DNA from 3 places in the Pseudomonas sp. S32 genome. Region 2 is predicted to be linked to each of the others. Evidence: riboswitches for the same ligand, from Rfam matches in the RefSeq annotation. Region 2 holds a riboswitch; each other region holds the start of a gene.
The links. A riboswitch is a leader RNA that binds a small molecule or an ion and turns the genes downstream of it on or off. The one in region 2 is predicted to bind cobalamin.
Positions count from the first base shown of each region.

Region 1 (7,478 bases), on a different contig from region 2:
TGAAACACAGCGCTGGCTGTTCTGGAAGGGCTGGGACAAACCGCTGCGCTGGTAGCACAGGTTGCCCGCACCCTGGCGGGTACGGGCAACCTGCAGGTCAACCCTGGAGGGTGGCCATGTCGATGACGAAGCGGTACTTCACGTCGCCAGCGATCATGCGCTCGTAGGCCTGGTTGATGTTGCGGATATCCAGCATCTCGATATCGCAACGGATGTCGTGCTTGGCGCAGAACTCCAGCACCTCCTGGGTTTCGGCAATGCCGCCGATCAACGAGCCGGCCAGTACCCGGCGTTTCAATACCAGGTTGGCTGCGTGCACGGCGGGGTCGATGGGCTCGATCAGGCCCACCAGAATGTGCACGCCATCGAACTTGAGGGTTTCCAGGTAGGGGTTGAGGTCGTGTTGCACGGGGATGGTGTCGAGCAGGAAGTCGAAGCGGCCGGCCGCCGCGCTCATCTGCTCGGTATCGCTCGACACGATCACATGGTCGGCGCCCTGGCGGCGAGCCTCGGCTGCCTTGGCCGCAGAGCGGGTGAACAGGGTCACTTCCGCACCCAAGGCCTTGGCCAGCTTGATGCCCATGTGCCCCAGGCCGCCCATCCCAAGGATGCCCACCTTGTGCCCGGGGCCTACGCCGTGGTGCTTGAGCGGCGAATAGGTGGTAATGCCAGCGCACAGGATGGGCGCTGCGCTGGGCAGGTCCATGCCGTCGGGGATGCGTACCACGAAGTGTTCGCTGACCACGATGCTGCTGGAGTAGCCGCCCATGGTATTGCTGCCGTCCACCCGGTCCGGGGTGGCGTAGGTCATGGTCGGGCCTTCGAGGCAGTATTGCTCCAGGTCCTTGGCGCAGGCCTCGCAGTGGCGGCAGGAATCGACCATGCAGCCCACACCCACCAGGTCACCCACCTTGTGCCCACTCACCTGGTCGCCCACCGCCGTGACACGGCCGATGATCTCGTGGCCAGGCATCAAGGGGTACACGGCAATCCCCCACTCGTTACGGGCCTGGTGAATATCGGAGTGGCAAACGCCGCAGTAGAGGATTTCGATGGCGACGTCATCCGGGCGCGGGCTGCGGCGCTCGAAGGTCATGGGTGCCAGTGGGCTGGTCGGGGTTTGGGCAGCGTAACCGATGGCTGTATACATACTGGGCCTCGCAGTGAAGTGAAACGATTCAGGCGAGCCATTTTGCTTGCTCGACGCCCCCTCGCCCACAGCTGATCCTCCGGCATGCATGCCTGATTCTCCGGGAATCCGGTTTTGCATGTGGCGCCGGGCTGTCAATCTGCGATCATCGTACTGTCCGATTCTCTGCCCTGGTGCTCCATGCAACTGACCCGCCACGTCGACGCCAATGCGCCGCTCTGCTCGCTGATCCGCCGCCTGGCCACGCGCCCGGGGTTCGTCCCTACCCATTTGCCACAGGTGCAGGTGCTGAGCTGGGACCATTACGTCGCCAGCAGCCCGCAAATCTACGAGCCTAGCCTGATGATCCTGGCCCAGGGCAGCAAGCTGGCTCGCCTGGGGCCGCGCACGCTGGAATATGGCGCCGGTCATTACCTGGTGCAGGCGCTGTCGGTACCGTTCATGTGCGAAACCTTCGCCACGCCCCAAGCGCCATTGCTGGGCGTGGCCGTGGACATCGACCGCTCGGTGCTCAGTGAACTGGTGCAGCGCATGGATTTGCCGGCGGGCGGTGTGGTGCAGGCCCAGACACCCCAGTCGATGACCTCAGCGGCGTTGGACGCGCCCATGCGCGACAGCGTGGAGCGCCTGCTGCACTGCCTGCAGGACCCGCTGGACGCCAAGGTGCTGGGCCCGGCGCGGGTCCGCGAGGTGCTGTACACCGCCCTGCGCGGCCCGCAGGCCGGGGTGTTGCGGGCTTTGGTGGAGCAGCAAGGGCACTTCGCGCGCATCGGTGCGGCGCTGGCTCACCTGCGCGAGCATTACAGCGAGCCTTTGAACGTCGAGACCCTCGCCGCACGGGCCAATATGAGCGTGTCGACGTTCCACGAGCATTTCAAGCGCTGCACCGACATGGCGCCCATGCAGTACCTGAAGCGCCTGCGGCTGCTCAAGGCGCAGCAGATGCTGATTGGCGAAGGGCTGGGGGTGGCGCAGACTGCGCATCGGGTGGGCTACCAGAGCACGTCGCAGTTCAGCCGCGAATACAAGCGCCAGTTCGAGCACAGCCCAGGGGAAGAGCTGCCGTACAAGAGCTTGCCGGTCTGACCTGCTGCACACACAGCACCCACCCGGGTTCACCCGGCCAACGACCACCGCGCCAACGGGGTGTAGGCCCCCTTTCGCGACTCGTAGAGCACAAACTCCCGCGTCAACAGGTAGAAATCCGGGGCGGTGGGCGCTTCCGGGGGCTGCCCCCGATAATCCCTGGACAACGTCAGGTGCGGGCGGTAATCCCGGCTGATCACCTGCAACCCCAATGGCAACAGGGCCTGCTGCAAGCCATACACCAGGTGCAACAGGGCCGGCGGGGTGCTCTGCGCTTCCAGCACCAGTGCGCCAGCCTTCTGCCACACCTGCAAGCGATCGAGCAGCAGCCTGGGCGCGCTGCCCGGGCGGGCGAGCTGGTCCACCGCTGCACAGATCGAGGGCACCAGGGCAGCGTCCACATCGCCCAGAAACAGCAGCGTCACATGGAAGTTGGCAGCCGGCACCGGCTTGCCGTTACGCAGGGCCAGACCGCGGCGCCAAGCGGCCAGATCGCGGCGCTGGGCGTCCCCCACCGGCACTGCAAAAAAGAGCCGCTTGAACGGGCTGCCACTAAGGCGGGTGTCCTGAGCCATACGATCTCCTTGACCTTCGGGGCGTGGGTAACACCCCCATCACTACACTTAAGTCGCCCGGCTGTTTCGTAACAATAAGTACAAACTGCCTTGGCGATTGTTTATGCTGGCGGGCTTATGCCATGGCGCATGGCCATTTTTCGACAAGTAAACGTCCATGAAAATTGCACTCGTACTTATCTTCGCCCTCTCGATCGCCTACGTTCACCTGCGGGGTCGGGTTCGTCACAAGCTGACGCGGCAGCTGGGCGACCATTCCAGCTTCCTGGCCCCCGTCAACAGCTTCCTGTACCTGTTCTCCAAGCATCCGGCCAGGCCCTACCTGCCCGTTGAAGCTTTCCCGGAGCTGCAGCCGCTGCAGGACCACTGGCAGGAGATCCGCGAGGAAGCCCAGCAGTTGCTGCAGGTTGGCGAGATCAAAAAGTCTGACAACTACGATGACGTGGGCTTCAATTCGTTCTTCAAGACCGGCTGGAAGCGCTTCTACCTTAAGTGGTACGGCGAGAGCCACCCGTCGGCAATGACCCTGTGCCCGCGCACCACTGAACTGCTGCAAGGCATCGGCACGGTCAAGGCCGCGATGTTCGCCACCCTGCCGCCAGGGGCCAAGCTGGTGCGCCACCGCGACCCGTATGCAGGCTCGTACCGCTACCACCTTGGCCTGGACACGCCCAACGATGACGGCTGCTACATCGACGTGGACGGCCAGAAGTACTCCTGGCGCGATGGCCAGGGGGTGGTCTTCGATGAAACCTATATCCATTACGCCGCCAACACCACCGAGCACAACCGCATCATCCTGTTCTGCGACGTCGAGCGCCCCCTCAAGTACCGCTGGGCTACTGCGTTCAACCGCTGGTTCAGCCGCAATGTGATGGCAGCGGCCGCCGCGCCGAACGATGCCGGTGACAAGACCGGTGGCATCAACCGCCTGTTCACCCGCATCTACAAGATCCGCGAGCGCGGCAAGGCGCTGAAAAAGCGTAACCGCACGCGCTACTACCTTGAAAAATGGGCTGTGGTCGCCGCGGTGGTGCTGGTGTTCATCTACATCTGAAGGCCGTTTGGAGTAACCGCATGATCCATATCCGCCCGATGACCGCAGACGACTTCGAGCGCTTCTGGCCCACCCTGCAGGCCACGGTGCGGGCCCGGGAAACCTATGCGCTTGACCCGCACATGAGCCCTGAGCAAGGCCGCCACTTATGGCTGGAGCTGCCCCTGCATACCTGGGTGGCAGAGGAAAACGGAGAACTGCTGGGCTCGTACTACCTCAAGGCAAACGCCGCAGGGCCCGGGGCGCACGTGGGCAACTGCGGCTATGTGGTCACGCCGCAGGCGCGTGGCCGCGGAGTGGCGCGTACCATGTGCGAGCATTCGCAGAAACTGGCGCGCCAGGAGGGCTTTCTGGCCCTGCAGTTCAACTCGGTGGTCGCCAGCAACGAGGTGGCCGTTGCCCTGTGGCACAAGCTGGGTTTCGAAACGGTAGGCCGCTTGCCCAAGGCTTATCGCCATGCCCACCTGGGGCTGGTGGACTGCCTGGTGATGTACAAGTGGCTGGCCGATGAGCCAGTGGTGGAAACCCCGCCCCTGCTGATCGGGCGCAAGAACATCGAGGCGCGGGTGTCACGCAGACGCGGCCGGTAGCACCGCCAGCCGCGCCGGCCCCGCAACGTTCAGCGGGGCCGGGCACCTGGGTTAGAAGGCCAGGCCCACTTTTACACCGAACTCGTCACGCTTGAGCTTGGTGTTGTCGGCAACCGGCGAGTTATCGTCCAGCTTGTACTCGGTGCGGGTGTAGTACACACCGGCCTGCACCGGCATGGCGCCCTGCTGGTTCATCAGCATCGTGACTTCAGCATAGGGGTTGGTGCGGTCCTTCAGGTCAACCGTGTCGCTGCCGAAGTCATCCACTTTCAGCCGTGCGCGGCCGTCCAGGGTGTGACGGGCGCCCACTTCCACGCGCAGGGTCGAGGCGTCGAACTGGTGGTTGTAGCCCAGCGCGGCCTTGGCGAACGGCGACTTGAGGGTGAGCTTGGTGTCCAGGTCGTTGATCTCAGGTTCGTAGCGCGACCAGCTGTAGCCGCCGCCGACGGTCACGTCGACGAAGTTGCGCGCGTCCAGCGCCGCACGCCAGCCAAGGTCCAGATCAGCCTGAGCTTCCTTGAGCTTGTTGTCGTTCTTCTTGCCGTACTTGGCCTCTGCGCCGATCTGGTAGATGAAGCCGGATTCGGCAGTCATCTTGTTGCCGAAGGTGGCAAATACACCGCCCTGGCCCATGTGATCCTTGTCGGTTTCGCTGCCGCCTTCGAACTTGAACTTGTCGTAGGAGCCCAGCAGGCCCAGGGTGAACAGCGGGTCCGTGCTTGGCGCTGCGGTGGCAGCCAGCGGGGCAGCGACCAAGGCGAGCAGGCAGGTGTGGCGCAGCAGGTTACGAGCAGACATGCGAATAGTCTCCATGACGTATTGACGGGTTGTGCACGAGCGCTTCGAGCGCTGCCTGTTCAGAAAAGTTCGAAATAAAAACACCTGAAACGCGAACGCCGTTCAAAGGCCCTCTGAAGGCCCACAACCCGCGCATTTGACGCCCGCGCTGTTCAATGGTCAGATGCGCGCCAGTTTCAGGTGTCCTGCGCCGCCGTGCGCAGGGTGAAACGGGAAGCCGGTGCGTCGTGTATCCACGACAAGTCCGGCGCTGCCCCCGCAACGGTAAGCGAGCGAACCTTTCGACACACCACTGTGCACCTGCATGGGAAGGTGAAAGGTTCTTGCCCCTCGCAAGCCCGGAGACCGGCCTGAAGCTCCTTATGGCAACCCGCGGTGGGCGGGCGCAGGCCAGTGCCTGCGCGCGTCTGCGTGCCAGGTGCGCCTTTGCGTGTATTCCACCGGGATTCCTTCTTTCCTGCAGCAGTGGAACGACATGTCCCGTACTTTCAAGCTACACCCCTTGGCGGCCTGCCTGGCCGTCGCCGTGCCGGCCCAGGCCGACACGCTCCCGGCAGCGGCCCTGGCCCTGCCCTCCACGGCGGTCACAGGTGCCTATGACAGCGCGGCCGCCAACCTGGCAACGCCCAGCCAGGCAGGGTCGCGCCTTGGCCTCAGCCCGCTGGAAACCCCGGCCAGTACCAGCACCCTTGGCACCGCCGAGATCCAACAGCGCAACAATGCCACCGTGCAGGAGGCCGTCACGCGCTCGCCCGGCATCACCTTCATCGGCTCACCAGGCGATGGCGGCACGGGGCTGTCTGCCCGTGGTTTCACCGGCCACGGCTCGGTCATGACCTTGTTCGACGGCGCACGCCTGTACACCGGGGCGGGCACCCAGACCTTCCCGGTGGACCCGTGGATGGTCGAGCGCATCGAGGTGATCCGCGGCCCGGCATCCGTGCTGCACGGCGAAGGGGCGACCGGCGCGGTGGTCAACGTGATTCCCAAGAAACCCCTTGCCGGCGAGGTGCGCAACCACCTGCGTGTGGGGTATGGCTCCTGGGATCGCCAACAAGTGGGCCTGGACAGCGGTGGCAGCCTGAGCGAACGCCTGAGCTACCGGCTGAACCTGAACCAGCAAGCAGGCAACGGTTGGGTCGACCGCACCCCCTCCCGTAGCCAGGCCCTGAGCATGGCGCTGCGCTTCGACGCCAGTGAAGACCTCAGCTTCACCCTCGCCCACGACCGCGGTGACGCCAGGCCAGCCAATTACTACGGCACGCCGCTGATCGACGGCCACTACCGCAGCAGCCTGCGCAGCAAGAACTACAACGTGCAGAATGACCAGCAGCACTACGTGGACCAATGGACGCGGCTGACCAGCGAGTGGTCGCTGAACGATCATGTCGGCGCCAGCAACCAGCTGTACTACATCAACAGCCGTCGCCAGTGGCGCAACGCCGAGGACTACCGCTGGGCCCCCGAGCAAGGCCAGTTGCTGCGTGGCAGCTTCCTGCAGATCCGCCACAACCAGGAACAGTTCGGCGACCGCCAGACCTTCGATTTCGATCACGCCTTGTTTGGCCTGCCGAGCAAGACGGTGATCGGCGCCGAGTACAACAAGGTCCGGTTCAATGTGGACAGCAACGCGCCCTATGACGATATCGGCGGTGATTACATCGACCCGTGGCAGCCCCGCCCAGGGCCGTTCCAGAGTGCATCGCCGTTGCGGCCACAGACCCTTTCGACCACACACACCGTTGCCCTGTTTGCCGAGAACCGCCTGCAACTGACCGACAAGCTGGCACTGGTGACTGGCCTGAGGCGGGATCAGAACCACATTGACCGGAACAACCTGGTGGATGGCAGCCGTAGCGACCGCAGCTTGCAGGGCGGCAACTGGCGCGCGGGGCTGGTGTATGCACTCAGCGAGGAGGTAGCGGTATATGGCCAGTATTCCACCAGCCAGGACGGCGTCGACAACCTGATCAGCCTGCGCCCTTCGCAGATGCACTACGCCCTCACCGAAGCCCGGCAGGCCGAGGTGGGGTTGAAGCAACGGTTCTGGAACGGCCAGGGCGAATGGACGTTGGCGGCCTACCACATCGTCAAGAAGAAGCTGCTGGTGGATGACCCGCTCACCCACGAACAACAGCAGGCAGGCCAGCAGACCTCCGACGGGTTGGAAGCCACCCTGGAACTAGCGCTGGCGCACCAATGGCAGGTGTCGGCCAACGCCG
Region 1 is NZ_JACVVF010000022.1:35,608-43,085, reverse strand. Features, by position in the region: gene IAE38_RS13930 (PQQ-like beta-propeller repeat protein) at 1-55, shown strand, start outside; gene calA (vanillin reductase) at 98-1,150, opposite strand; gene IAE38_RS13920 (AraC family transcriptional regulator) at 1,331-2,236, shown strand; gene thpR (RNA 2',3'-cyclic phosphodiesterase) at 2,266-2,811, opposite strand; gene lpxO (lipid A hydroxylase LpxO) at 2,969-3,868, shown strand; gene IAE38_RS13905 (GNAT family N-acetyltransferase) at 3,889-4,458, shown strand; gene IAE38_RS13900 (outer membrane beta-barrel protein) at 4,510-5,256, opposite strand; cobalamin riboswitch at 5,418-5,624, shown strand; gene IAE38_RS13895 (TonB-dependent receptor) at 5,732-7,478, shown strand, end outside.
Region 1: it holds a riboswitch for cobalamin, as region 2 does, so the genes downstream of both, IAE38_RS13895 (TonB-dependent receptor) here and cobW (cobalamin biosynthesis protein CobW) in region 2, are expected to answer to the same signal.

Region 2 (7,478 bases):
GCCCGGGCGGCCAGATCGTAGCCTGGCTCGGGCCAGCACTGTTCAGCCTGGTGGCATTTGCCGCCAATTCCGTGCTTTGCCGCCTCGCGTTGAAGGGCGGGGCAGCCGACCCCGTGAGCTTCACCGTCATCCGCCTGGTCGGCGGTGCCTTGTTTCTGTTGCTGCTGACCCGTCCGCGCAAGCCCGCCCTGAGCCTGGGTGGCAGCTGGCGTGGGGCGCTCGCGCTGTTCCTATACGCCTTTCTGTTCTCTGCTGCCTATGTGCAGCTCAGTGCCGGCGCTGGCGCGCTGCTGCTGTTTGGCGCCGTGCAAATCACCATGTTCGGCTTTGCCTGGTACAGGGGTGAGCGAATAACGCTGCGGGTGCTGACCGGTATGGCATTGGCCTTCGCGGGGCTGCTGGTATTGTTGTTGCCTGGTGCGGCGGCGCCGGGGTTGTCCAGTGCCTTGTTGATGGCGCTTGCAGGGGGGGCCTGGGGCATCTACACCTTGCTGGGCAAAGGCTCACCACGGCCATTGGCTGACACCGCAGGCAACTTCGTGCGCAGCTTGGCATGCCTGGTGCTGCTGGCCCCGATGCTGTGGATGGGCAGTGGCCTGCAATTGTCGCTGGCGGGTTTTGGCTACGGGCTCGCTTCTGGCGCCATTGCGTCGGGGGCGGGCTATACGGTGTGGTACAGCGTGGTACGGCGGATCAGTGCCCAGCAGGCCGCCACCTTGCAACTCAGCGTGCCGGTTATCGCGGCATTGGGCGGGGTATTTCTGGTCGGCGAGCCGTTGTCCCTGCGCTTGGCGCTGGCTTGCGCGGTCGTGCTCGGCGGCATCGCCCTGGCCCTGCGCCCGCGCCGCTAGAAGAAACTGCGCTGCGCCTTGAGCGTGACCACGCTTTCGCAGTAGGTATTGATGCCGGCATAGGCATCACAACCGCCGCCGTTGAGGTTGGAATTGCTGTAGATCAGGTTGAGATCGATGCCAAGCCAGGGGCGGGAGAGCTCCAGGGACCAGTCGGAAAACGCGCTCACCTGGCTACCGTCACCAATGGTGAAGGGTGTTCCCAACTGATGGTGGGCCAGCTTTACGGTCAAGTCGGCGTTCAGCAGCGGGATCTGGCCGAAATCAGCGAACAGGGTGCCGGTACGGTTGCTGGGGTTGTCGCGCAGCGCCCCGCCGAAACGGCTGCCCAGAACCGAAATGCCGCCATACAAGGCGTGGCTGTCGGCGCCGGCGATGTTGGGTTGGCTGTAATGGATGAGGCCCACTTCGTAGCCCAAGGTGCTGTCGAAGTGGTGTTTGTAGCCGATGTAGCTGTCCAGGCGCAGGGTGGAGCCGGGCGCTACGCCCATGCTGGGGGCATACTGGCCGAGGTACCAGCCATTGGCATGGCTGAGGTCCAGCCCGCCATGAAAGGCGCCGGTGGCGCTGGGGGAGATCAGCCCTTGGGCCATGCTGCGCGAAGGGGTGGTACCGAGCGTGAAGTTGAAGTCGCCCAGTTCACGTTTCATCTGCTGGGCCATTAGCGCCGGGCTGAACAGCAATGCAGCGCCTAGCAACAGAAGGGGCCTGGTCATGGTCTTCGTCCTGGGAGGCTTGCGTTTGAGCGGCCAAGGATACCTGCACGGGGCGTGCATGAAAACCGTTGTGAACCGGTAAGGCTGCGCAGCCCTTGCAGGCTGCGCAGCCGCGGATCAGGCGACTTTGACGATCCAGCCTGCAGGGGCTTCCACGTCACCGCTCTGGATGCCGGTCAGCTCGTTGTAGAGCTTCTGGGTAACCGGGCCGACCTTCTCCAGGTCGTGGAACACATGCAGCTTGCCGTTGTACTCGATGCCGCCGATGGGCGTGATCACCGCAGCGGTACCGCAGGCGCCGGCTTCGACGAAACGGTCCAGGTTGCTGATCTCCACATCGCCTTCTACCACTGTCAGGCCCAGGCGCGATTGCGCCAGTTCCATCAGCGAAAGGCGGGTAATGCCAGGCAGTACCGAGGCCGATTTCGGGGTGACGAATTCGTTGTTGTCGGTAATGCCGAAGAAGTTGGCTGAACCCACTTCCTCGATTTTGCTGTGGGTCAGCGGGTCGAGGTAGATGGCATCGGCGAAGTTTGCCTTTTTGGCTTCCGCGCCAGGTTGCAGGCTGGCCGCGTAGTTGCCGCCGACCTTGGCTGCGCCGGTGCCTTGGGGGGCCGCACGGTCGAAGCTGGAAATCTGGAAGTTGTGCGGCTTCATGCCACCTTTGAAGTACGAGCCCACCGGGATGGCGAACACCGAGAAGATGAATTCCGGTGCAGTGCGCACACCAATGTTGTCACCGGTGCCAATCACGAACGGGCGCAGGTAAAGTGCACCTTTGCCGTGGGGCGGCACGAACTTTTCATTGGCCTTGACCACCTGCTTACAGGCCTCGATGAACACCTCGGTGGGTACATGGGGCATCAGCAGGCGCGCGCAGCTGCGCTGCATGCGGGCGGCGTTCTGATCCGGGCGGAACAGGTTGATGGAGCCGTCCTTGCAGCGGTAGGCCTTGAGGCCTTCGAAGCACTGCTGGCCGTAGTGCAGGGCGGTGGAGCCTTCACTGATGTGCAGCACGTTGTCGTCGGTCAGGGTGCCTTTGTCCCACTCGCCATTGCGCCAGACAGACAGGTAGCGTTTGTCGGTCTTGATGTAGTCGAAGCCGAGCTTGTCCCAGTTAATGCTTTCGTTGCTCATGACACCCTCGTTGTCTTGCTAGTGCCCGATCGCTCGGGCTGCTGTTATATGCGCACCTCGCCACCATAATACATCCGCAGCGGATCGGGAACGGCCAGTCGGAAAATGCCGCGTTGTCGGCCGCCTCTACAGTTTCAGGTACTCATCCAGGGCCAGTTGCTCAAGCAAGATGGCATCGTGCGAAGCGATGATCAGGGCCCCGCGATACTGCCCGAGCATCGCCTGCACGGCCTCGAGCGACGGCAGGTCCAGGTGGTTGCCGGGCTCGTCCAGCAACAACAGGTCCAAGGGTTGCTGGCGATAAAGGATCGCCGCCAGTGCGGCCTTCATGCGTTCACCTCCGCTGAGCAGGCTGCTGGGCAGGCCCACGCGGGTGGCGTCCAGGCCCAGTTGCGCCAGCCGGCTGCGCAGCTCGCCCTGGTCGAGTGCCGGGTTGGCCCGTTGCAGGTGTAGCAGCGCGCTGTCGGTGCCGTTCAGCAGGGTGCAATGCTGGTCGAGCAGGGCGGCTTCGCCAGTGAGCACCAGGCTGCCCTCTGGTGAGGGCAGTTGCCCGTCGATCATGCGCAGCAGTGTGGACTTGCCGCTGCCGTTGGCCCCCACCAGGCCGAACCGCTGGCCAACCTGCATGCGCACTGTGACAGGCTGCTGGGTACCGTGGGGCAAGCGCAGGTCTTGCAGCGCCAGCACCTGCCGGCCGGCATGCCGCTGTGGGGCAGGGGCGTGTACGTGGATGGCGCTGCACTGTTCGATATCACCCGCTGCTGTGCGGATTTCAGCCTGCATCGCCTGCTCGGCACTCAGGTGCTGGCGGCGCTGTTTGCCAAGTGTGGCCTGGCTCACCTGCTGGCGGCGGTCGACAATGATCTTGGCCTGGTTGGCAACCTTGGCGGTGCGCCCCGCCCGGGCCTGGGCCTTCTCAAGGTTTTCGCGCTGCTGCTGGCGGTCACGGGCCTGGCGAAGTTGTTGCCGTTTAAGGTGCGCCAGATGCTGCTCGGCGTGGGTTGCCTCGGCACTTTTCTGCGCGAGGTAGTGGTTGTAATCCCCGCCGTACGCCCGCAGGCCCAGGCTGGACAGCTCAAGGATACGCGCCATGTGCCCCAGCAATGTGCGGTCGTGGCTGATGACCAGCATGCCGCGGTCCCAGGCCTTGATCATGCACAGCAGCTCGGCGCGCGCAGGGCCGTCGAGGTGGTTGCTGGGCTCGTCGAGTATCAGGTAGTCCGCGTCACTCAGCCAGGCCCCGATCAGCGCCACGCGCATGGCCTGGCCACCACTCAGGCAGCGCGCAGGCGTGCGCCAGTCGAGCTGGCCCAGGCCATGGCGTTGCAGCAGTGCCTGCAACTGCTCGCGGACGCCCCAGCGCTCGCCCACGGTGTCGAAGTCTGCGGCATCTACGCTGCCTTGTTCGATGCGTTGAAGGGCTGCGATCACCGGGCCGACCTGGGCCAGGTCGGCAACAGTGGCACTGTGCTCGATTACCTGCTGGCCCAGCAGATGCACGTGGCCCTGGCGCTGGCAGGTACCGCTGCTGGGCGCGCGCTGGCCGGCCATGACCTGGGCAAGCAGGCTCTTGCCCACGCCATTGCGCCCGACCAGGCCGGTGCGGCTGCGGTCGAAAGTGGCGTTGAGGTTGTCGAACAACAGCCTGCCATCGGGCAAGGCCAGGGTGACGCTGTCGAGCGTCAGGATGGATGGGTCGGTCATGAGCAACTCCACGAATGCCGCGACATCTCCGGAGCGAACCGGAGGCTGAAGGCTGGCCGTCGGACAGACGGCGGCATCAATGGCGCATTGGACGAACACCTCGTGGCAGGGGAAAGGCCACCCTAGCGGAGAATCGGCAGAGGGTAAAGTGCATCGACACGCCAGCAACGGCTGGCAGTGGTTGACCACCTGCCAGCCACTGCGTAGCCTTGCCGGTTCGAGGTTCTTCGGCCAGACCGAAGCTAAGACGGGAACGCGGTTCAAGCCGCGGCTGCCCCCGCAACTGTAAGCACCTTACGGATCGACACAGCCACTGCGCCACTGCGCGGGAAGGCGTCATCCCCCCAGCCTGTTCGCATTGCAGAGCGCTGGAACGGTGCAAGCCAGGAGACCTGCCTCGACACGTTTTCGACTTTAAACCGGGCGGGGTGATCCGGTGGCGAACACGCCCGGCCAGCATGGCCGCGGGCTGTCGTCCTGCATGCCCGCGCCACTCTGCCAAGGGCAACGCGACATGAAAACACTGGCCAAGCTACCTGTCACCATCGTCACCGGCTTCCTCGGGTCGGGCAAGACCACGTTGCTGCGGCACATGCTCGACAACGCCCAAGGCCGCCGCATTGCGGTCATCGTCAATGAGTTCGGCGAGCTGGGCATCGACGGCGACATTCTCAAGCAGTGCAGCATCGGTTGCACCGAAGAAGAGGCCACCGGCCGGGTTTACGAACTGGCCAACGGTTGCCTGTGCTGTACCGTTCAGGAAGAGTTCTTCCCGGTGATGCGCGAACTGGTGGCGCGGCGCGGCGACCTGGACCACATCCTGATCGAAACCAGCGGCCTGGCCTTGCCCAAACCGTTGGTCCAGGCCTTCCAATGGCCAGAAATCCGCAACGCCTGCACCGTCGATGCCGTCATTACCGTGGTCGACAGCCCGGCAGTGGCTGCCGGCACCTTCGCCGCCTACCCGGAGCAGGTTGACGCCCAGCGCAAGCTCGACCCTAACCTGGACCACGAATCGCCACTGCACGAGCTGTTCGCCGACCAGTTGGCCAGCGCCGACCTGGTGGTCCTGAACAAGGCCGACCTGATCGATGCCGAGGGCCTGGCCAAGGTCCGCGCCGAAGTCGCCGAAGAGCTGCCAGCGGCAGTGAAGGTCGTCGAGGCCAACAGCGGCAAGCTGCCGCTGGAGGTACTGCTGGGCATGGGCGCGGAGTCCGAATTGCACATCGACGGCCGCCGCACGCACCATGACAGCCACCACGACGGCGATGACCATGACGACCATGACCACGATGCCTTCGACTCCATTTCCATCGACTTGCCTGAAGCCGATGAAGCCTTGCTGCTGGGGGCCCTGACTCAACTGGTGGTGGAGTTCGGCATCCTGCGTGTCAAAGGCTTCGCCGCCGTACCTGGCAAGCCGATGCGCCTGCTGGTGCAGGGGGTGGGTACCCGTTTCGACAAGCACTTTGACCGTGCGTGGCGCGCTGATGAGCCGCGGGTCACGCGCATGGTGCTGATTGGCCAGGAACTGGATGCAGCCCAGCTGGAAGCCCGCTTGCGCCAGGCCCTGGGCGCCTGACCCATGCACTTGCTGCGGACCCAGCCCGGCGGCTTCGTGCCGGACGACAGCATTGCCGACCTTGGCCAGACACCTGCCGAGCTGGTGATTCTCTGCAGCGGCGATTCGCACCTGGCGTTGCTCGCCGACAGTGCCGAGCAACTGCCTGACGATTTCCCCACGCTGCGCCTGGCCAACCCCATGCAGGTGCAGAACCATGCGTCGGTTGACCTGTATGTCGACCAGGTGCTGCAGCACGCCAAGGTGATCCTGGTGTCGCTGCACGGCGGTGTCGGCTACTGGCGATATGGTGTGGAGCAACTGGTTGGCCTGGCCGCCCGCGGCGTGCAGTTGATCCTGGTGCCCGGCGATGATCGCCCCGACCCCGAGCTGACCGGCCTTGGCACGGTGCAGGGCGAGCAGGCCGAGCGCCTCTGGCACTACTTGCGCCAGGGCGGCAAGGCCAATGCCCTCAACCTGTTCCACTGCCTGGCCAGCCAATGGCTGGGCCGCGAGTATGCCTGGGATGAGCCACAGCCCCTGGCACGCACCACGGTGTATCACCCGGCCAAGGGCAGCGCCGCGCTGGAGGACTGGTACCCGCACTGGCACCCTGAGCACCCGGTCGCGCCGTTGCTGTTCTACCGCTCTCACTTGCAGGCGGCGAATACCGCGTTCATTGACGTGTTCTGCCAACGCCTGCAAGCCGCCGGCCTTAACCCGCTACCCATCGCCGTTGCCAGCCTGAAAGAGCCCGCCTGCCTCGAGCAGGTGGAGGCATGGCTGGATGAAGTGGGCGCTGAGGTGGTGCTCAATACCACCGGGTTCGCGTTGTCCAGCCCGGAGCGGCCAAACCTTCGGCCACTGCGGCGCGACGTAGCGGTGCTGCAGGCGATTTGCGCGCAGGATAACCAGCCAGGCTGGGAAGCCAGCGAGCAGGGGCTGGGGGCACGCGACCTGGCCATGCATATTGCCTTGCCTGAACTGGACGGGCGCATCATTACCCGCCCGGTCAGTTTCAAGGACATGGCCTGGCACAGCGAGCGCAGCCAGTCAGATGTGGTGTGCTACCGCGCCCACGCTGAGCGCATGGACTTTGTCGCCGAACTGGCCAGGCGCTGGGTGGCTTTGGCGCGTTTGCCCAACGGCCAGAAGCGTGTGGCGCTGATACTGGCCAACTACCCGACCCGCGATGGCCGCATCGGCAACGGCGTAGGCCTGGACACGCCCGCTGCCGCGCTTACTATCCTCCAGGCGCTGCGCGCCGAGGGCTACCCCCTGGCGGATCTGCCCGGCAGCGGCACACAACTCATTCATGCGCTGCTTGGCGGCGTCACCAACGACCTGGACCAGCTCGACATGCGGCCCTGCGCGCAGAGCCTCGGCATGGCCGACTACCTGGCCGCGTTCGAGCGCCTGCCCGAGGCCAACCGGCAGGCTGTGCTGGAGCGTTGGGGCCCACCCGAGCAGGACCCGATGTACCGCAGCGGCCGGTTGATGGTGGCCGGC
Region 2 is NZ_JACVVF010000005.1:129,514-136,991, reverse strand. Features, by position in the region: gene IAE38_RS04620 (DMT family transporter) at 1-851, shown strand, start outside; gene IAE38_RS04615 (TorF family putative porin) at 848-1,567, opposite strand; gene IAE38_RS04610 (branched-chain amino acid aminotransferase) at 1,685-2,704, opposite strand; gene IAE38_RS04605 (ATP-binding cassette domain-containing protein) at 2,831-4,408, opposite strand; cobalamin riboswitch at 4,612-4,822, shown strand; gene cobW (cobalamin biosynthesis protein CobW) at 4,923-5,990, shown strand; gene cobN (cobaltochelatase subunit CobN) at 5,994-7,478, shown strand, end outside.

Region 3 (7,478 bases), on a different contig from region 2:
CCAATTAGCGCTTCCGGGCCTATTATCCAGCAGGGCTGGCGTTGTCCAGCTTCCGCAGTTCGTCTTCCACCTGCTGCATGCGTTGTTTGGCCAAGGCTTGCACGTTGGGGTCCCCAGCGGTGTCGCGCATCAGCGACGTGAGTTTTTCGCTCAGGCGCCGGCCGTTCTCCGTGTCCTCCAGAGCACGTGCCTTGGCCGGGTCCTGCAGCGCCGTGACGATCGTGTCGAACTCTGCATCGCTGAAGTTTTTCTCGCTGTAAAGCCGAAACAGGTCCTGGCGCTGGTCCTCGACCGTGAGGTGTTTGCGCAGCACCTGCTCGATGCTTGCCTGTGTCAACCGGGGGTGGGTGCGCCCGAGCAGGCCAGCCATGCGCTCGATGTTATGGGTATAGGCCTCCTGCAGCGGCAGCCGCGCGAGGATCTGCTCTTCACGGGTGGGTTTCTGATCGCAGGCGGTAACGGCGAGGGCCAGCAGCAGGGGCAACAGCAACTTGTTGAGGCAAGGCATGGCGTGGCCTGGTCGGGCTGTGAGGCTGGCGATTATAACGGTGTCTGCGCAACGCCGACGAGCCTTGTCGTTTGCCTTGGCCGCGCGGCTGGGGTAGAACCTGGCCTCCATTGCCTGGTGGCTGCCCCATGCCCGACCTGACCCTGCAACCTGTTCCACGCGACGCCATTGATGAAGTGGTGGCGTTCGTCGAAGCGGCCCGCCGCGAATTGTTCCCGATGCTCGCCGGCACGCCCTTGCCCCATGATCTGGCGCACTTCGCCAGCACGTACCTGGACGGCGCTGGCTGTTTTCTGGAGGCGCGGGACGGCGGGCGCCTGGTGGCCGTGGTTGGCTACCTGCCCTACGATCACCGCTTTGCCCAGCTCTGCTACCGCGCCCAGCAGGTGGTCGAGGTGGTGCGGCTGTTCGTCTTGCCGGCCTACCGCAGGCACGGCCTGGCAGCAGCGCTGTTCGCCAGGTTGCGTCTGCAAGCCCAGGCGCAAGGGGTAGACTGCCTGTACCTGCACACCCATCCATTTCTGCCCGGCGCCATCCGCTTCTGGGAGCGCCAGGGTTTCAGCGTGGTGGACGTTGAACAAGACCCGGTGTGGCAGACCACCCACATGCAGCTGCCCCTGCGCTGAACCTACGGAATTGCCCTACACAAGCCTGGCGGCAGTGATCCACGCGTTCATTTCCTTGCCTGCCAGGCCGTGCTTACCCTCCCAGGACATGGATTTTTCATCGCTGCAGAGGGAGAAGGACGATGCCACACATGGCCCTGTACAAGCTCAAGTTGCTGGACGAATTCGAAGCACGCCTGGAGGGGTGGACCTCCGATGATTTTGAAAACAGGCTGATGGACCTGTGGCGCGGTGCCACCCGGCAGGATGCCCGGAACCTGATCAATGCGGCGCATCGGGAAGGGCGCTGGCCCAACACGGTCAGGCAGTACCTGCACACCCGCGTGAGGGCCGCCGGCCATGTCGATGCGGAGCTCGAAGCCGCGTTCGCCGACCTGGCGTACAGCCAGCCACCCCTTTCATAACCCGCCGGACAACGGCCATTCCACCGCCAGCCGAAGCTGGTCGACATCCAGCTCGGCTTGCGCCTGGTTACCCCGGTGCACGTTGTGTCGGACCGAGAAGGTGACGCCCTTGGCCCGGCCGCCCTGCACTACATAGCGGGCCTCAAGGTCACGCTCCCAGTGCTTGCCGCCCTTGCCGTAGCCCAGATAGGCATAGCCACCTGCCGGGTCTACCCCGGTGCCGTCGATACCGAAGCCGCGTACGTACAGGGCCGTCAGCGCCAGGCCCGGGATGCCGTAGGCACCCATGTTCAGGTCGTAGCGCGCCTGCCAGGACTTTTCGTTTGGCCCGTTGAAATCGGACATCTGCACCGCATTGGCGATGTAGATGGCGCCCCGCGAGACGTAGTCGAACGGTGTGTCCCCATGCACCTGCTGCCAGCCCAGGCTGAAGCCGTGAGGCCCCTGGTCGTAGCGCGAAACCAGGCTCCAGGTGGTGTTGTCGATACGCCCCGACAGTGCCTTGCCGGTGTCGGTGGTGCGGTACAGGTTAAGGTCCAGGCTGACACCGCGCTGCTCGTCCAGGGCATGGCTCAGGGTGCTGCCCAGGTAGTGCTGGTTCCAGGTGTCTTCATACCGCGACGTGTACAGGCTGGCGCTGAAGGCAGGGCTGGCTGACCAGATGGCGCCGGCCAGGTCGACCTGGTTACCCTGGCGGCCATTGGAGTAATTGACTGCAAAGCCCCGGCCATGACTGGAGGCATTGCGGTCGGCGTTTTCGGTGAAATGCCCGGCCACCAGCCTGAGCGCCTCCAGTTCCTCACTGGCCAGAAAGAACCCGGTAAAGGTTTCCGGGAGCAGACGGCTGTCGGAGGCACTGAACACCGGCGTTTTCACCCGCTGCTCGCCGTAGGTGAGCACGGTGTTGGCGATGCGCAGCTTCACGGCGGCGCCTGCGCGGCTGTAATCAGATTGCGGGTGCCCGTCGTTGTCCACGGCCAGCAGGCGCGCTTTGCCCGCCCGGCCGCCGCCGCTGTCCAGCTTGACGCCCAGGTAAGCGTGGGCATCCACGCCCACCCCCACCAGCCCCTGGGTGAAACCAGACTGGAAGGTACCCATCAGGCCGTAGCCCCATTCTTCCGCCTTGCCGTTACGCTCGTTGCGCGGCTTGTAGGCATTGCGCGCGGCACCGTTGCGCCCGCCATGCTTGAAATCGCGCAGGTCGTAAACACTGCGGTTGAGCACGCTCCAGCTGGCGTCCTGGACAAAACCCTGGCTTTGGGATTGGGCATTTTCGGCCTGTGCCCAGGGGGCTATCGCCACCAGTAGCAGCGCCAGTGACAACCTTCTCACTGGCCGGCCACCAGCTGTTGCAGTTGCGCCCCGAAGCGCGCCTTGGCCCTCGCCGGCAGGCTTGCCGGCACCGCGGCCTCGGTCACGTCACCGACCTGGATGAGCATGACCATGCCCATTGCCAGGTGCGGAATGCATTGCACGCCGTACAAGCCCGGCACGGTAAAGCGCTGCTCGAAGACCTGGTTGAGCTTGCTCTTGAAAGCCGTAGCGCCCTCTGGCATCAAACCCGGCACGCTGGCCGCGTTGTGCCCGCTCTGGGTGGGTACGAAACGCACCGTGTCGCCCGGTGCGATACGCAGGTGATCAGGTTCATAGACCATCGCCCCCGCCTCACCGCGGTTGAGCATTTTTACTTCGTGAACCTCGGCCAGTGCTGCGGAGGCGAGCAGGGCGCTGGCGAGCAGCAAGGCAACAGGGTGCAACGACATGGGCAGAACTTCCTGGTTCAAGGGGCGCGAAAGCGCAGGATGCGCGCGCCGTCGTAGGGGTCGGTGAGGTAGTGGGCATGCACACCGAAGGTGTCGAGCAGGCGCTGGGGCGTGAGCACCTCCAGCGGCTTGCCCAAGGCAACCAGGCGGCCTTTGTCGAGCACCGCCACACGGTGGCAGGTGAGGGCCTGGTTGAGGTCATGCAGGGCCACCACCGTGGTCACCTGCAAGGCTTGCACCTGGTGCAACAGGCTTAGCTGGTGCTGGATATCCAGGTGGTTGGTGGGCTCGTCCAGCAGCAGCAGGCGCGGCTGTTGGGCCAGGGCGCGGGCGATATGCACGCGCTGGCGTTCACCACCAGACAACGCGCCCCACAGCCGGCTGCGCAGGTGCAGGGCATCCACGTCGGCCAACGCCTGTTCGACGATGGCACGGTCGTTTGCGCAGAACGGTGCAAGCGCCGACAACCATGGCGTGCGGCCCAGGGCAACGGCATCGAACACGCGGATCGCATCGAGCGTGTCAGCCTGTTGCTCCACCAATGCCAGGGCCTGGGCGATCTGGCGCCTGGCCACCTGTGCCAACGGTTGGCCCATCAGCTGTACGCTGCCGCGGGTGGGCTTGCGCAGCCCGGCCAGCAGCTTGAGCAGCGAGGACTTGCCGGAGCCGTTGGGCCCGACGATAGCCAGGGTCTCGCCGGCGTGCACGGTCAGGTCGAGGGCGTCCAGTACGGTGTTGCCGGCCAGGTCCAGCCCCAGGCCCTGGCAGCTCAGCGGTGCGATGTGCGCGGGGGCCATGGCTGTCACGAGTGCCCCCGTCTTGCGACCAGGATCAGCGCGAACACCGGCGCGCCGATCAGCGCAGTCACCACCCCCACGGGGATGACCTGCCCGGCAATCAACGTGCGCGAAAGAATGTCGGCCGCTACCAGGAACAATGCGCCGCCCAGTGCGCTGGCGGGCAGCAGGCGCCCGTGACCGGGGCCCAACAGCAAACGCAGGGCATGGGGGATGACCAGGCCGACGAAACCGATGGCGCCCACGATCGATACCATCACCGCCGTTACCAGTGCCGCGCAGCTGATCAGCAGCAACTGCGTGCGCCGCACCGGAATGCCCAGTGAAGCCGCAGAATCGGCGCCGAAGGTGAATGCATCCAGCGCCCGGCGGTGCCACAGGCATACCAGCAAACCCAGCACTGCGACCGGTACCGCCAGCCACACTGACGGCCATCGCACACCGCTCAGGTTACCCAGCAACCAGAACAGAATGCCCCGCGCCTGCTCGGCGGTGGCCGACTTGGTGATGAGGAAGGCGGTGAGGGCGTTGAACAGCTGCGAGCCGGCAATGCCCGCCAAAATGACCTGGGCGTTGTTGCCGGCCGGGCTGGCGGCCCGGGCCAGTACCAGCACCAGGGCGAATGCCGCCAGAGCGCCTATGAATGCCCCTGCCGACATGCTCAACGCCATGCTGCCCAGGCCCAGCAAGCCGACCAGCACCGCGCCGGTCGAGGCACCTGCCGACAGGCCCAGCAGGTAGGGCTCGGCCAACGGGTTGCGCAACAGGGCCTGGAGAATCACCCCGCAGGTCGCCAGGCCAGCGCCGCAGGCTGCAGCCACCAGGGTACGGGTCAGGCGGTAGTTCCAGACAATGCCGGCATCAATCGGGTCCACTGCGTAGCCCGCCTGCCACAGGTGGTTGGCCAGCACCTGGCCAACCAGGCTGGGTGACAGGTTGCTTTCACCAATGGCGGTGCCTGCCAGCAAGGCAGTCAGCAGGGCGGCCACGGCCGCCACGGCGGTGAAGGGCAGGCGGCTGGTCACTGGGCTGCGTGACCGCTGGCGAACGCCGTCGCCAGGGTTTGCAGGCCACGGAACAGGCGGATGCCGGCTTGCATGGCCTCGGCATCCAGCACGATGATGCGCCCGTTTTTCACCGCATCCATGTTGCGGGTGACCGGGTCGTTACGCAGGAATTCGAGTTTTTTCTGGTAATCGTCGGCCGGGAAGCGGCGGCGGTCCATGCGTGCGACGATCAACCAGGTCGGGTTGGCCTTGGCCAGGGTTTCCCAGCCTACGGTCGGCCATTCTTCAGTGGATTCGACCACGTTGCGTACCCCCAGGGTGCGCAGCATGAAGTCGGCCACGCCCTGGCGCCCGGCCACATAGGGGTCGATGTCCAGGTCGGCGCTGGAGAACCAGAACAGCGCCGAGGTCTGCGACAGGTCCTTGCCCGCCAGCTGCTCCAGGGCGCTGTTCAGCCGGCCTTTCAACTCGGCGTTCAGGGCAGTGCCGCGGTCTTGCACATCGAAGATTTCGGCCAGTTGGCTGACGGTTTTGTAGATGCTGTCTACCTGAAAGGCCTGCAGGCGCGTGCCATCGGCCCCCACCAGGTTGTCCTTGCCTTCGCAGTCCGACGGCATCACATAGGTCGGTATGCGCAATTCGTCGAACTGTTCCCGGGTACCCACCACACCCTGGGCGCCGATCATCCACTCGAACTGGGTAGCCACCAGTTGCGGGCGCTTGCCCACCACGGCTTCGAAGCTGGGGTCGTTGTCGGCCAGGCGCGGTACCTTGGCGTTCTGCGCCTGGTACTCAGGCAGCACGTCGTTGAACCACAGCGAGGTGCCCACCAGCTTGTCGCCCAGCCCCAGTGCATAGAGCATCTCGCTGCCGGCCTGGCCGATGGTCACGGCCCGCTGCGGCGCGTGGTCGAAGGTCTGCGGCTTGCCACAGTTGTCGAGGGTCAGCGGGTAGTGGGTAGCGGCAGCCTGGGCCAGGCCGGCGAAGCCCAGGCCGGCGAGCAGGGTGGCAATACGGGGCAGCATGCGGGGCGATCTCCTATCGGGCAGTTCACGGAAGGAACGTGCGGGCAGGCATCGCCGAGCCCCTGCCGGTAGCAAAAGGCAAAACGCAAAGCCCATCCCGGACACCCCGCCGGTTGGTGATATAGGTGCCGGCAGGTCTCCTGACTGGTGCGTCATGGCCTGGCTCCGACCTTCCCGGGTGTGTGACCCAGTGGCATGCAGGGAGCAGGCTCGGCACTTACAGTTGCGGGGGCAGTTCCGTTTGGCCCTGTGGAACGGGGCCTGGGATTCCCTATTGATTCCGTGATGGAAACCGGCGGCACGCATGGTAGACCATCACGCCGCCGGGTGAAACGCTTTTAGAAATACTTCAGCCAGGCAATGTCCCGCCTGCGCGCCTTCAGGCGGGCGAACCCGCGGGTGGGCAGGTACAGCGCCAGGGCCAGCAATGCCGCCCCCACCCAAACGGCGCCGATGCTGTCGAAGCCGAAGTACGCGCCCTGGTTCAGGCCAAACACAGCGACCGCTGCCAGGTACAGCACCTTGAGCACGTACAGGTGCAGCAGGTAGAAGAACATCGGCGCCGCCCCCAGCACGGCCAGCGCAGCGACCCAGCGGGCCTGGCCGGCGCGCTCGAAGCCGCGCAGCAGCAACAGGCCGGTACCCAGCGTCAAGGCCAGGAACAACAGCGACGGGGGGTATTTGGTGATGTTGAACAGGCTCATGAGGGTTTGCACAACATTCGGGTAGGCCGCCCAGGGCGCTTCGCCATAGCCGTTGAGCAGGCGCAGCAACACAAAGCCCAGCAACGTGCCTGCGCCAGCCAGCAGCAGGCGTTGCTGACGCTGAGCAGGTTGGCTGGCGCGGCCAAACCAAGGCCCAAGGCCATAGCCAAAGGCGATCACACCCACCCACGGCAACACCGGGTAGGAGGTGCGCAGGCGCAGGTGCTCCGACACCTCCAGCCAGCCACGGTCATGCAGGATCGCCCAAGGCACATGCAGAGCGGACCCTGCATCGAAGTGCACGCCGTCCAGCAGGTTGTGCCCGGCAATGATGAGCGCGCCCAGCGCCAGCAAAGCGGCCCGTGGCAGCCATACCAGCAGCGACAGGCCGATCATGCTGATGCCTATGGCCCAGATCACCTGCAAGTAGATGACCGTGGGCGGCAGCTGGAATGTCCAGGCGAAGTTGACCAGCGTGAACTCCAGCACCACCAGAAACAGCCCGCGCTTGAACAAAAAGGCCGCGACATCGGCACGGCCTTGGTGCTTCTCGCCGTACAGCCAGGCAGACAGCCCGGTGAGCAGGACGAACACCGGGGCGCACAGGTGGGCGAGGGTGCGGCTGACGAACAACGCGGGCTCGG
Region 3 is NZ_JACVVF010000022.1:27,463-34,940, forward strand. Features, by position in the region: gene IAE38_RS13850 (hypothetical protein) at 23-508, opposite strand; gene IAE38_RS13855 (GNAT family N-acetyltransferase) at 637-1,134, shown strand; gene IAE38_RS13860 (hypothetical protein) at 1,266-1,538, shown strand; gene IAE38_RS13865 (OprD family porin) at 1,533-2,870, opposite strand; gene IAE38_RS13870 (pseudoazurin) at 2,867-3,301, opposite strand; gene IAE38_RS13875 (ABC transporter ATP-binding protein) at 3,319-4,098, opposite strand; gene IAE38_RS13880 (FecCD family ABC transporter permease) at 4,104-5,123, opposite strand; gene IAE38_RS13885 (ABC transporter substrate-binding protein) at 5,120-6,130, opposite strand; cobalamin riboswitch at 6,244-6,442, opposite strand; gene IAE38_RS13890 (DUF1624 domain-containing protein) at 6,469-7,478, opposite strand, start outside.
Region 3: it holds a riboswitch for cobalamin, as region 2 does, so the genes downstream of both, IAE38_RS13885 (ABC transporter substrate-binding protein) here and cobW (cobalamin biosynthesis protein CobW) in region 2, are expected to answer to the same signal.